2 regions of the Oryzibacillus soli genome follow, and region 2 is predicted to be linked to the other one. Evidence: riboswitches for the same ligand, from Rfam matches in the RefSeq annotation. Region 2 holds a riboswitch; the other holds the start of a gene.
The links. Region 2 has a riboswitch for cobalamin ahead of metE (5-methyltetrahydropteroyltriglutamate--homocysteine S-methyltransferase). Riboswitches for the same ligand answer to the same signal wherever they lie in the genome.

Region 1 (5,840 bases), on a different contig from region 2:
ACCTCCTTAACCTGGGTGCTCTGGTGGCCCGCTATCCCGGTGATCTTCCTGGTGCTGGGCCGATTCTGGTGCGCCGTCTGTCCCTTCGGAAAGATCAGCGACATCGTCCGGAAGCTGGTCGGCTCCGAGAGACCCATGCCAGCCTTCCTGAAGAAATACGGGATCTGGCTGATCGATCTGTTCTTCATTCTGATCACCTGGTCCGACCACATCTGGGGAATCGTCGAGTCCCCTCGCGGTTCCGGATACCTGCTGCTTCTCTTGACCACGATGGTGGTGGGAACGTCGGTATTCTACGAACGGCGGACCTTCTGCAAAACGCTGTGCTTCCTGGGCGGCCTGGCCGGGAATTATTCCCGGTCCGGCATGCTGGAGCTCCGGGGCACTCCGGACATCTGCAAAACGTGCAAGACCCAGTCCTGCTACAAGGGCAACGAGAAGGCGGAAGGATGTCCGATGTTCGAGTTCCCCCGAACCATGGAAAGCAGCGCGGACTGCAATCTGTGCGGCAACTGCGTGAAGACCTGTCCGAACAATTCGATCCGGATCTCCCCCCGCAAGCCGACGGCTGAGCTGTGGGGCATCAAGAAGCCGAAGGCCGAGCATGCGTTTCTGGCTGCGGTCATCATGGGGATCGTCTTCGTACAGAATATCACCATGCTGGAGATCTGGGACCGCATCCTGACCGGCATCAGCAAGGTCACCCAGACCACGAACTACAACGTGAATTTCACCGTGGCTTTCGTTCTCTCCATGATGCTCCCGATCGCCATGCTGTGGGTCACCGCCCGCTTAACGGCCGGCTCGAAGAGCGCGGAGAAGGTCCGGGAGAACTTCGTCCGGTTCGGCTACGCCATTATCCCGCTGGACCTGGCTGGCCATCTGGCGCACAACCTGTTCCATGCCTTCACAGAGGGCAAGGCGATCTGGTTCAATACCGTGAGCCTGTTCGGTTACCAGCTCTCCGGAGACCTGAGTTTGGCATCCGCCGGAACCGTCCAATGGCTTCAATATCTTGTCGTTGTGCTCGGTACCGTGGGCTCGGCTTATACGGTCTATCGGATCGGCCAACGGGCATCGTGGCGGAAGCTGCTTCCGTATTACGTTCTGATGGCGGTCCTGGCCGTGATCAACCTCTATCTGTTCTCGCTGCCGATGATGCATCGGGTATAAGATCAAGCTTCCTGAAAAAATGGAGACTCCGTGATGATTCACGGGGTCTTCGTTTTGGTGATGGAGCGGAAACTATCAGAGGACGAAGCAGCCGGGTTCAATAGACGAATCCATAGACATATGGTATATTGAGAATTATTTTCTATACCGTAAGCTTCGGGAACGGGTGTCGGGTGTTCACAGCCCGACTTAATAGGGAAACCGGTGAAAATCCGGTACGGTCGCGCCACTGTAAGCGGGGAGCCGCTCCAAATTAGCCACTGCTTCATGGAACATGAAGCGGGAAGGCGGGAGATCAGGTGAAGAGCCGCAAGTCAGGAGACCTGCCCGTTCTTCGCTCACCTCATATCCTACGCGTCATAGGGTGGTGTAAGTGGATTCGATACGCGTAGGCATCTCCCGGCGGAGATGCTTATTTGTGCGTGCTGGGGCTTCAGAAGGAGGGATCGGAACGGCATGATATCCGAGATAGGGGGCGGAATCCCCCGCTTGGTGATAGCGGGCACCGGGAGCGGTGCCGGCAAAACGACCGTCACCATCGGTCTGATGGCGGCCTTGAAACGCCGCGGGCTGGCGGTGCAAGGCTTCAAATGCGGCCCGGACTACATCGATCCGAGCTATCACACTGCAGTCACCGGCAGAATCTCCCGGAATCTGGACACCTGGATGACGACTCTGGACGTGATGAGGGAGATCTTCCTGCGAGGATCCAGAGAAGCGGACATTTCCGTGATCGAAGGGGTTATGGGCATGTTCGACGGGAAGGATCCGTTGGCCAATACCGGATCGACGGCGGAGATCGCCGAGCTGTTGGCCGCACCGGTGCTGTTGGTCGTAAACGCCTCCAGCATCGGCCGGACAGCGGCCGCCATGGTGCTGGGCTTCCGCGAGCTGGCGGGTCCGGGCCGGATCGCCGGCGTTATAGCCAACCAATGCGGCAGTGAAGCCCACTTCCGCCTCGTCCAAGCCGCCGTCGAGCAAGTATGCGGCATCCCGGTGGTTGGCTGGCTGGGCAGAGAAGAGGGGCTCCAGGTGCCGGAGCGGCATCTGGGACTGGTACCTGCCATCGAACGGGGAGAGCTGGAGCCGTTCTTCGAGCGGGCGGCGGATGCGGTGGAGCAGGGTGTGGATCTGGACGCGCTGCTGGAGCTGGCCCGCCGGGTCCCGCCCCTGCCTTGGCCGGAGAAGTGGGTGTTCTCCACGCCTGCCGGCGGAACGGATCAAGCGGACGTGAATCCTCAGACGGAGGATTCGCTCACCATCGCCGTAGCCATGGATGCGGCGTTCAACTTTTATTACCCTGAGAATCTGGAGCTGTTGGAAGAGCTGGGAGCCCGTATCCAACCGTTCAGCCCCTTAGCCGGGGAGCCGGTACCGCCGGAAGCGGATGGCGTCTATATCGGAGGCGGCTTCCCCGAGGAATTTGCGGAGCAGCTGGCGCAGGCCGGACATGTGGGCCGGGATCTGAAGGCCCGGGCCGAGGTGGGACTGCCGATATTCGCCGAATGCGGGGGATATATGTATCTGAGCCGCTCCATTACGGACCAGTCCGGCCGGACGTTCCCGATGGCGGGCATCATTCCCGCAGAGGTGCGGATGCAGTCCAAGCTCTCGTCCTTCGGCTATCGGGAGGTAACGGGGCTCCGGGACGGCGTGCTCCTGGCCGAGGGGGATACGATCCGGGGACACGAGTATCATTATTCCACCTTGACTCCCGATTCGGAGATCTACCCTCACGCTTACGATACCAAAGGACTGCGCGGAGCCGGCCAAGACGGCTATGCTACCGATACCTTAACGGCGGGATATACCCACGTGCACTTCGCCTCGAATCCGGAAGCCGCCAAGCGGCTGGTTGCGAGATGTGCAGCGTACAGGAGAAGAAGAGGAGGAAGCGGACATGAGTGAGACGGAACAGACGGCACCGGACAAGAGAAGCAAAAGGAAGGGCTATACCCTGGTCTACACAGGGGATGGCAAAGGGAAAACCACCGCAGCCGTCGGGCTGGCCGTTCGTGCGGCGGGCCGGGGCTATAAGGTGCTGATTCTTCAGTATATCAAATCACCGAAGCGCAGCTATGGGGAACAGCTGATCCTGACCCAGATCGGAATTGACGTCCGGCAGCTGGGAGTCGGCTTCACGTGGACTAAGACACCGGAGGAGCACCGCAGCGCGCTTCGGGAGGCTTGGGCGATGACCCGGGAGGAAGTGATGAACGGCGATTGGGATATGGTGATCTTGGATGAGATCCACAATGCGCTGGCAATCGACCGATTCCCGGTTGACGACGTTCTCCCGTTGGAGGGAGTCTTGGAGCTGATCCGCAGCAGGCCTCGGCACCTGCATCTCGTGCTGACCGGTCGGGGCGCCAAGCCGGAGGTGATCGCCGCGGCGGATCTAGTGTCGGAGGTCGTGGCGGTGAAGCATTATTACGAGGAAGGCATAACTGCTATGCCGGGGTTGGAGTTCTGACCGTTTCACCGTTCCGAGTAACCCTGGGATCAGATATTTTTTGGAAAAAATATGGCGTTCCTGTTGACAGACGGAGCGCTTCTTTTTATACTGTAACTATTAAAGAAACAGTAATTAAATCTATAACAGTTGATGAATGGAGGAAACTCATATGACTCAAAAAGTTCAATCGGATTTCTTCACCCTTATTCGGGAGCGCCAATCCATCCGCAGCTATGATCCGTCCGTCCGCATTCCTGCCGAAGAGCTGAAGGAGATGCTGGCCGAAGCAGCCCTGGCACCGTCCTCGTCCAATCTCCAGCCCTGGCGGTTCCTGGTTGTCGATGACCCGGCCGTGAAGGAGAAGCTGCTTCCGATCGCCAATAACCAGAAGCAAGTGGTGGACTCCGCCGCCACCGTCATCCTGCTCGGAGACACAGAGGCCTACAAGCAAGCGGACAAAATCTACGATCTTGCCGTTGAAGCCGGCATGCCCAAGGAAGCCCGCGACAGCTACGTTCCCCGGATGAAGGAAGCCTACCGTTCCATGCCTCCGGAAGTCGCACGCGGCGTCGCTCTCGTGGACGGCGGATTGGTGGCCATGCAGCTGATGCTGGTTGCCAAGGCTCACGGGTACGATACGGTTCCGATGGGCGGCTTCTCCGCTGAGAAGCTGATCGAGGAGTTCAAGATCCCCTCCAACCTGGTGCCGGTGATGCTGATTTCCATCGGTAAGGCTCTGAACCCGGGCTTCCCGAAAGCGCGTCTGCCGGTGGAGGATGTCACCTACTGGAACCACCTGTAATTCAATAACCGCACGTTAAAAAAGGCCTTTCCGACATCGATCGGAAGGGCCTTTTTGCGATCAAAATTGAAGCTCCGGGTAATTCCAGGCGTAGGAATGGAAAAAGCCGGTGTTCCGGTTCCGGTTGCCGATTACAGGGCGGTGGGGGGCAACGAACCGTTCATAGTCGGGCTCATCATAAATCATCGACATGGCTTCGAACAAATCCACCGGCCACGTGTCGGACGCGAACGGCTCCGGAAGGCTCTGGTCCTTCTCATAGGGCCATTCCGAGGAGTGCTCAACGGCATAATAGAATAAGGTGTCCAGCGCTTTCTTCAGGCTTTTGCCGCCTGGGGAGGTCCAGTGGAACAAGTCCTCGCCCGTTACGTCCCGGATGAGCTTCGCGGCGGCGGTGGCAGGAGCCAAGGCGAAGTAATGATACCAGATCGCCTTGTTGCCCCGCATGGTCTCTTCAGGAATCAGTCCATCCGGCGATAGGGAGGAGTCGATATGCTCCTTCAGTTGAACAGCCGTTTCCTCGAACCGGGCATAGTCGCCCGTCAACCGAAACAAGGCCAATCGGGCATACAGGCTCCAGTTCCACCAGTTGTTCCGGATCGGAATACTCTCCCATTCCGGCAGGCACACCCGGGTCATCCAGCCGGTGAACCGGTCTTGATCCTCCCGGGTCCAGCCGGGATAAGCTTGAAGCCATCCCGCGGCTTGAAGCAGTCCGGCTCCCAGATAAGCGGAAACCAGGGGGCCGTCATGGCCCGCAATGGACTGATTAACGGACGCCCAGGCATGGAGCAGCTCCTTGGCTTTGTCCGCATAGGCGGAACGTCCGGTCCAGCGGTAAGCCAGTGCCGTGGTATAGGCGGTCTGCACATCCGCTTCCATCAACCGCTTGGCCGCCGTATGGCCGGCTGTATCCCAATAATACCCGGGGATCTCCCACACGGGCAGGGCGTGGTTCACTGCCGTCAGGTTGGCGTCCGCCGCTTGGAGCAGCTGTTGGAGTGTTTTGGATTCGGTCATCGGGTGCTTATCCTCCTTCGCAAGCCGCTATTTGGGCTCCACTTCATCAATGGTCAGTTTATATTGCAGGTTGCGCATGTAAGTGCCGTCTGCATTCCGGAACACCATCCGGAACCGAATCTCCTCGTCTGCGCCTTGGAGAATCGCGATCAGACGGTTCAGCCCAGGCTTCAGGGTGATGCGCTTCTCCGGATTGGGAACCACCGTGCCGTTCATATAAATCTCATAGGCTGCATTCGTGCTCACATGAAGCTGCCCGATCCGCCCTTCCAGGTTGGATGTGCCATCGTCCGGCTCATGCAGGTGAACGAAGCAGCTCAGGAACCACCGGTCCTTCATGGGCTCCCGAATGACGAAGGAGCCGTCCGTGGGGCTGCGTTCCTTCTTCAG
Region 2 (5,840 bases):
GAACAGCTTCGGATCCAGGACATGAAGGACGCGGTCGATCATACCGGCCATCTCCTCCACGTGTGGAACTCGCGGACTGTGAATATCATAGACCCCAAGGCCAATCCCCAGGTTATAAGTGTTCGTCTCGAAGCTATGGATCAATTCGCCATGACTGCGGGAGGTCTCAATCGAGATGACGTCCGCGTCCATATCCACGATGGAATCGATCATGTCGTGAAACTCGCAGTAGCACATATGAGTATGGATTTGTGTCGCTTCCTGTACGGGGGAGGTTGTCATGCGGAAGGCTCTAACCGCCCAGGAGAGATAGTGCTGATGCTCCTCCTCCTTCAAGGGAAGTCCTTCGCGAACCGCAGGCTCATCGACTTGAATCATCCCGATGCCCGCTTGTTCCAATGCCAGAACCTCCTGACGGAGTGCGTAGGCCAATTGGTAGGCGACCTGCTCTCGTGGGATATCCTCGCGGACGAACGACCAATTCAGAATCGTGATCGGGCCTGTCAGCATTCCTTTGACCGGACGATCGGTCTGCGACTGGGCATAGACGGTCTCCGAAACCGTCATATCGCCTCTAGAAGCAACGTCGCCGTATATGATCGGCGGTTTTACGCAGCGGGAGCCATAGGATTGCACCCATCCGTTTTGAGTGAACACGAAGCCATCCAGCTTCTCCCCGAAAAATTCGACCATGTCGGTCCGTTCGAATTCGCCGTGTACGAGAACATCCAGACCAAGCTCTTCCTGAAGCTTCATCCAAGTATCGATCTGTTCGTGAATGAATGCCGTATATTGGTCCTTCGTCCATTCGCCCTTACGCCATAACTGGCGCGCCTTGCGGACATCAGAGGTTTGGGGGAAGCTTCCGATGGTCGTTGTAGGGAACAAGGGCAGCTTCCATTTTGCCTGCTGTGCAATACGGCGCACCTCGAACGGCTTGCTTCGCTTAGGATCCTGTGCCGTCATCAAGGCTACCGCTTCCTGGACATCGATGCGATTGCGGGAAGGGGACTGCTTCAATCGGTCAAGCGCCTCGGCCGCTGTCATCAATTCCTCGGCAACCGCTGGTTTGCCTTCTGTAACCGCCCTTCTCAGAAGGACCAGTTCGTCAAGCTTTTCATCTGCGAAGGCAAGGGCCCCCTTGATCTCGTAGGGTATCTTCGTCTCACGCTCGGTGGATACCGGCACATGAAGGAAGCTGCAGGAGGATTGCAGGATCAAGCGCTCTGCCGGAACCGCTTGCTGCAATTCATCGAGCAGGGCCAGCTTATCATCAAGATTAGCACGCCAGATCCCCCTTCCGTTGATCACGCCTGCGCCAAGAATTTTGTCGCTAGGAAATCCATGCTCCCTAAGGGAAGAGAGGTTCCCGTCGAGACCGTGTACGAAATCGAGCCCGATGCCTTTTACGGGAAGAGTAATGAGATCCCTGTAGTTCTCAACCGATTCAAAATATGTCTGCAGCATGATGTTAAGGGACGGGACGGCTTCAGCCAGGTTCGCATAGATTCGTTTCAGCCGCTGTATATCCTCAGCTGTCAACCTGACAACGGCAATCGGTTCGTCCATTTGTACCCACTGAACGCCTTCAGCGGCAAGCTCCTGCAGCATTTGGACGTAGAGCGGAATCAGACGATCCAGCCACAAGTCCGTCTCATGGGCCGTATAACCTTTGGCGAGCTTCAGGAAGGTAAGAGGGCCTAGAACGACAGGCTTGCCTTCAAGGCCTAGCTTCGTCTTCGCTTCACGGTAGGCTTGCAGGGGGCGGTTCTCTGTCAGTACCGGATTGGCATCGTGCAGCTCCGGAACAATGTAATGGTAGTTGGTATTGAACCACTTGGTCATTTCGCTGGCCGTGGCATCCTTCGTGCCGCGCGCCATTCCGTAATAGACGGATAGCGGGACGGGACCGTCCTTATGCCGGAACCGGTCAGGTATAAGGCCGAACATGACGGCCGTATCCAGTACATGATCGTAGTAGCTGAAATCGTTAACCGGGATCAGGTCGATTCCTTTGTCCTGCAGTTTACGCAAATGACCGAGACGGATGTCCTGGAGCTTGAGATGCAGCTCCGTCTCCTCGATTTTCCCGGACCAGAATGCTTCCAGCGCTTTTTTCCACTCCCGGTCGAAACCAATTCTTGGGTAACCTAGAATACTGCATAGGGCCATAGTATGATTCTCCTCGTATCGTTCATAATCGTAACCAACCGCTTACTTCCGAAAATCAAAAAGGCGTCTCTCCCCTAAAAAGCATAGGGAAAGACGCCCTCATAATCGCGCATTATGACGGTCCATCTAACACCTCCCTATCTCCCGTAGGTACGGCAGTGCTGTCAGAATAGGCAGGTCTCCTGGCTCCAGAATCATCATCAAGCGTAGCCTTCCCAATCCGAAGATCAGTGGCGTCATTCACGCTGACTCCTCTGTTACAGTGGCGGGACCGCGTCGGTTTTTCACCGAACTTCCCTTTTAAGCTCTGATCCGGTTCTAATTGGACAGAGCACCTAATCCCAATATGGAATAATTCCAATATGGATAATCATACATTCAAACGTAAAAATATGCAATACTTCCAAAGTGCCGAAGCGGAACAACGGATCTTTTTGTCCAAGAAATGTTCACTTCCGTTAGGTCGGAGCGCGTGGGTGCGTTACATATATTGATGGGGAAAGGACGGAGAACCGACATGTCAAAAGGCAAGCTGATTCTATTCTGCGCCGCAGGCCTGATCCTAACGTGGATGGCCGGATGCGCCGGCCGCAACTCCGGCAGGGAGACCCGGCTGCCTCCGGCACCGGCGGAGACCGTGGCCCCAACCCTACAAGAGCGGACCGCCCCGATGGCGGCCTAAACGGTCCATCCGGCGTCATCAGCACGTGATTCCCACATATGCATTCCTTGAGTGCCCCTTGGCAGTATGCCAGGGGGCTTATTGCCGATTGCCTGTTCGCCCTCGCCAATCCGGTACGGCCGGCATAGGATAAGATGTCTCGCAGGATTGCCAAGGGAGAAGGCCTCCGCGGCGGTGCACGCTCCTGGCGGCGGATTCCTGCCCATCAAGCCGGAACAAGAAAGGGAGAGGTACATGCAGCGGTTTGTCCACAGCAAGTGGAAGAAAACGCAGACCCTCGGTGCGGACTCGAAAATCAAAGGTCATATTCCTCACACGGAGAGATTGACCCAAGATACGCTGGGAGCCATGCTGTCCCATTATGGAATGGTGTACGTCAAGCCGGACCGGGGAACGTTCGGCAATGGGGTCATGCGGGTGGAGTTGACGGAGGGGATCTACAAATATCAATCCGGCACCGTAATCCGGACCTTCTCGGACCTGAACGGGCTGTATCAGGATCTGGTGAAGGCGACCAAGGGACGAACCTACCTCGTCCAGAAGGGCATCCATCTTCTGAAGCATGGCGGCCGCCGGTTCGACATCCGGGTCATGGTTCAGAAAACGCCGAACGGCTCATGGGAAGCGACGGGGATGATCGGCCGGGTGGCCCATCCGCGCAAGATCGTCACCAACTTCCATAACGGAGGGACGCTGAAGCCCGTTTCCGTGCTGATGGGGTCTTATCTCGATCGCGCCAGACGGGACCGGTTCCGCGGCGGGCTGAAGCAGCTGGGAGTCCGGGTCGCCCGGAAGCTGGAGGCCCGTTATCCCGGAATCAAGGAGATCGGCCTGGACATTGCCGTTGACCATTCGTTCAAGCCTTGGATTCTGGAGGTCAACACCTGCCCGGACCCGTATATTTTCAAAGCGCTGAAGGATAAAAGCGTCTTCCGGAAAGTCATCCGTTACGCCCGGGCCTACGGCCGGATTCAAATGTCCAAAAAATAATCACGCTTCTCGAGCCCGCCTTGAGGTATAGTAGTCCTATACGAACTAGACCCGAAACGATACGCTGTTGGGTGGAATCGAGGGATAACAAAAGATGAAAGCTGCTTATGCCTTTAACCGCTTTATTGAGAAGTGGATGCCGTTCGTCACGCCATGCAGCCTGCTGCTTGGCGTCTTCCTTTCCGTATGGCTGAAGCCGGCGGCCTTCCTGGTTCCGTGGATCTTCGCCTTCATGACCTTCTCGGGGAGCCTCGGCTCCGGCTTCAAGGATCTGAAGAAAGTGCTGCTGCACCCGGCGCCGCTGTTGGTGTGTCTCTTCATTCTGCACGTGTGGATGCCTCTATTGTCCTTCGGTGCAGGCTCGCTGTTCTTCCACGGGGACGCCTATACGATTACCGGCCTGGCGCTGGCGTTCATCATCCCCACCGGGATCGTCAGCTTCATGTGGGTCTCCTTATATCAAGGCAACATCGCGCTGACCCTGTCGATCATCCTGCTGGATACGTTCCTCTCCCCCTTCGTAGTCCCGTATACGCTGCATTTGCTGGTGGGTGCAAACGTGAACATCGATACTTGGGGCATGATGAAGGGGCTTCTGTGGATGGTAGTGCTGCCTTCGCTGGCCGGTATGGCGCTGAACCATTGGACCCGCGGACAGGTCAAAAGCACCTGGGGCCCCAAGCTGGCCCCCTTCAGCAAGCTGGGGCTCATCTCCGTCGTCTCCATCAATGCATCTGTGGTGGCGCCGTACTTCACCACCTTCTCCTGGAAGTCCGTCGGGATCGCCCTGACGGTGCTGGGGGTGGCGGCTACCGGTTACTTCTGGGGCTGGCTGGCCTCCCGGAGGATGAAGGCGGAGCTCGGCGTCACCGTGGCCATGACATTCAACAGCGGCATGCGCAACATCAGCGCGGGCACGGTGCTGGCCGCGACCTATTTTGCCCCGGCGGTGGTGTTCCCCGTCATGGTCGGCACCTTGTTCCAGCAGATTCTGGCCTCCACCTATGCCTATATGCTGAACCGGAAGTACGGTCTCGGACCGGGGGCGGAGAAGAAGGAAGCCCCAGGTGTTCCGCTTTCGGAGGGGCGTCGGGCGGCGGGTTAAGCCGCTGGCTGACCCCGCTCAGCCGGATAGGACCGGAACGGATTGGACCGAACAGAGCACATAGCACGAGCAAGAAAGCCGGAATTCCGATGTAAGCGTCGGAAACCGGCTTTTTTGGCTTGAGAGGGCGGCCAGGAGGGAGAAATCCCGGTTGACAGCAGATGGAATAAATCGGATAATGTACGCGTGTACATTCATCAAAATGATCAGGCATCAAGGTGCAGGGAAGGAGGGCGCGAATGGTTTCCCGCAGAGAAGTAGCGGAGCGGGCCGGCGTGTCGGAGGCGACGGTGTCCCGTGTGTTGAACGGGGTGGGACCCATGAAGGAGGAGACCCGGAGGAAGGTGCTGGAGGCTGCGGCGGAGCTGGGCTACCAGCCGAGTGCGATAGCCCGGAGCTTCGCCCGGGGCAAGAGCGGCAACCTGGGGGTAGTGCTGCCCTCGGTGCCGAAGGTGCATCTGTTCTCCACCTATTATTTCTCCGAAATTCTGAGCGGCATTGGGGAAGCGGTGCAGCGGATGGGCTACGGCCTGCTGCTTCTCTTCCGTTCCCCCGAGGAGGAGATGGATTACATCTCCCATTACCGGACCCAGAAGGTGGACGCCCTCGTCATCCTAGGCGCCAGCGACCTGCCGCACGAGCGGGAGGCGCTTCGCAAGCTGGACCGGGAAGGGCTGCCCTTCTGCATCGTGAACCAGCACTACCCGGAGGAGCGGTTCTACGAGGTGGACGCGGATCACGAGGAAGGCAGCTACCAGGCGGTCCGGCATCTGCTCTCGCTGGGCGCGGAGCGGATCGGGTTCATCAACGGCGGCGCCCACTATTCCAACAGCCGGGACCGGCTGGAGGGATACCGGCGGGCGCTCCGGGAGGCGGGGCGAACCCCAGATC

Region 1: another riboswitch for cobalamin. It lies ahead of ACSEXW_RS26565 (cobyrinic acid a,c-diamide synthase CobB); the one in region 2 lies ahead of metE (5-methyltetrahydropteroyltriglutamate--homocysteine S-methyltransferase).

Annotation. Positions count from the first base shown of each region.
Region 1 is NZ_JBPPGJ010000029.1:41,925-47,764, reverse strand. Features, by position in the region: gene ACSEXW_RS26570 (4Fe-4S binding protein) at 1-1,173, shown strand, start outside; cobalamin riboswitch at 1,321-1,518, shown strand; gene ACSEXW_RS26565 (cobyrinic acid a,c-diamide synthase CobB) at 1,630-3,081, shown strand; gene ACSEXW_RS26560 (cob(I)yrinic acid a,c-diamide adenosyltransferase) at 3,074-3,646, shown strand; gene ACSEXW_RS26555 (nitroreductase family protein) at 3,798-4,430, shown strand; gene ACSEXW_RS26550 (alginate lyase family protein) at 4,491-5,450, opposite strand; gene ACSEXW_RS26545 (glycoside hydrolase family 2 protein) at 5,478-5,840, opposite strand, start outside.
Region 2 is NZ_JBPPGJ010000037.1:299-6,138, forward strand. Features, by position in the region: gene metE (5-methyltetrahydropteroyltriglutamate--homocysteine S-methyltransferase) at 1-2,172, opposite strand, end outside; cobalamin riboswitch at 2,328-2,526, opposite strand; gene ACSEXW_RS27480 (hypothetical protein) at 2,690-2,854, shown strand; gene ACSEXW_RS27485 (YheC/YheD family protein) at 3,089-3,844, shown strand; gene ACSEXW_RS27490 (bile acid:sodium symporter family protein) at 3,939-4,949, shown strand; gene ACSEXW_RS27495 (LacI family DNA-binding transcriptional regulator) at 5,189-5,840, shown strand, end outside.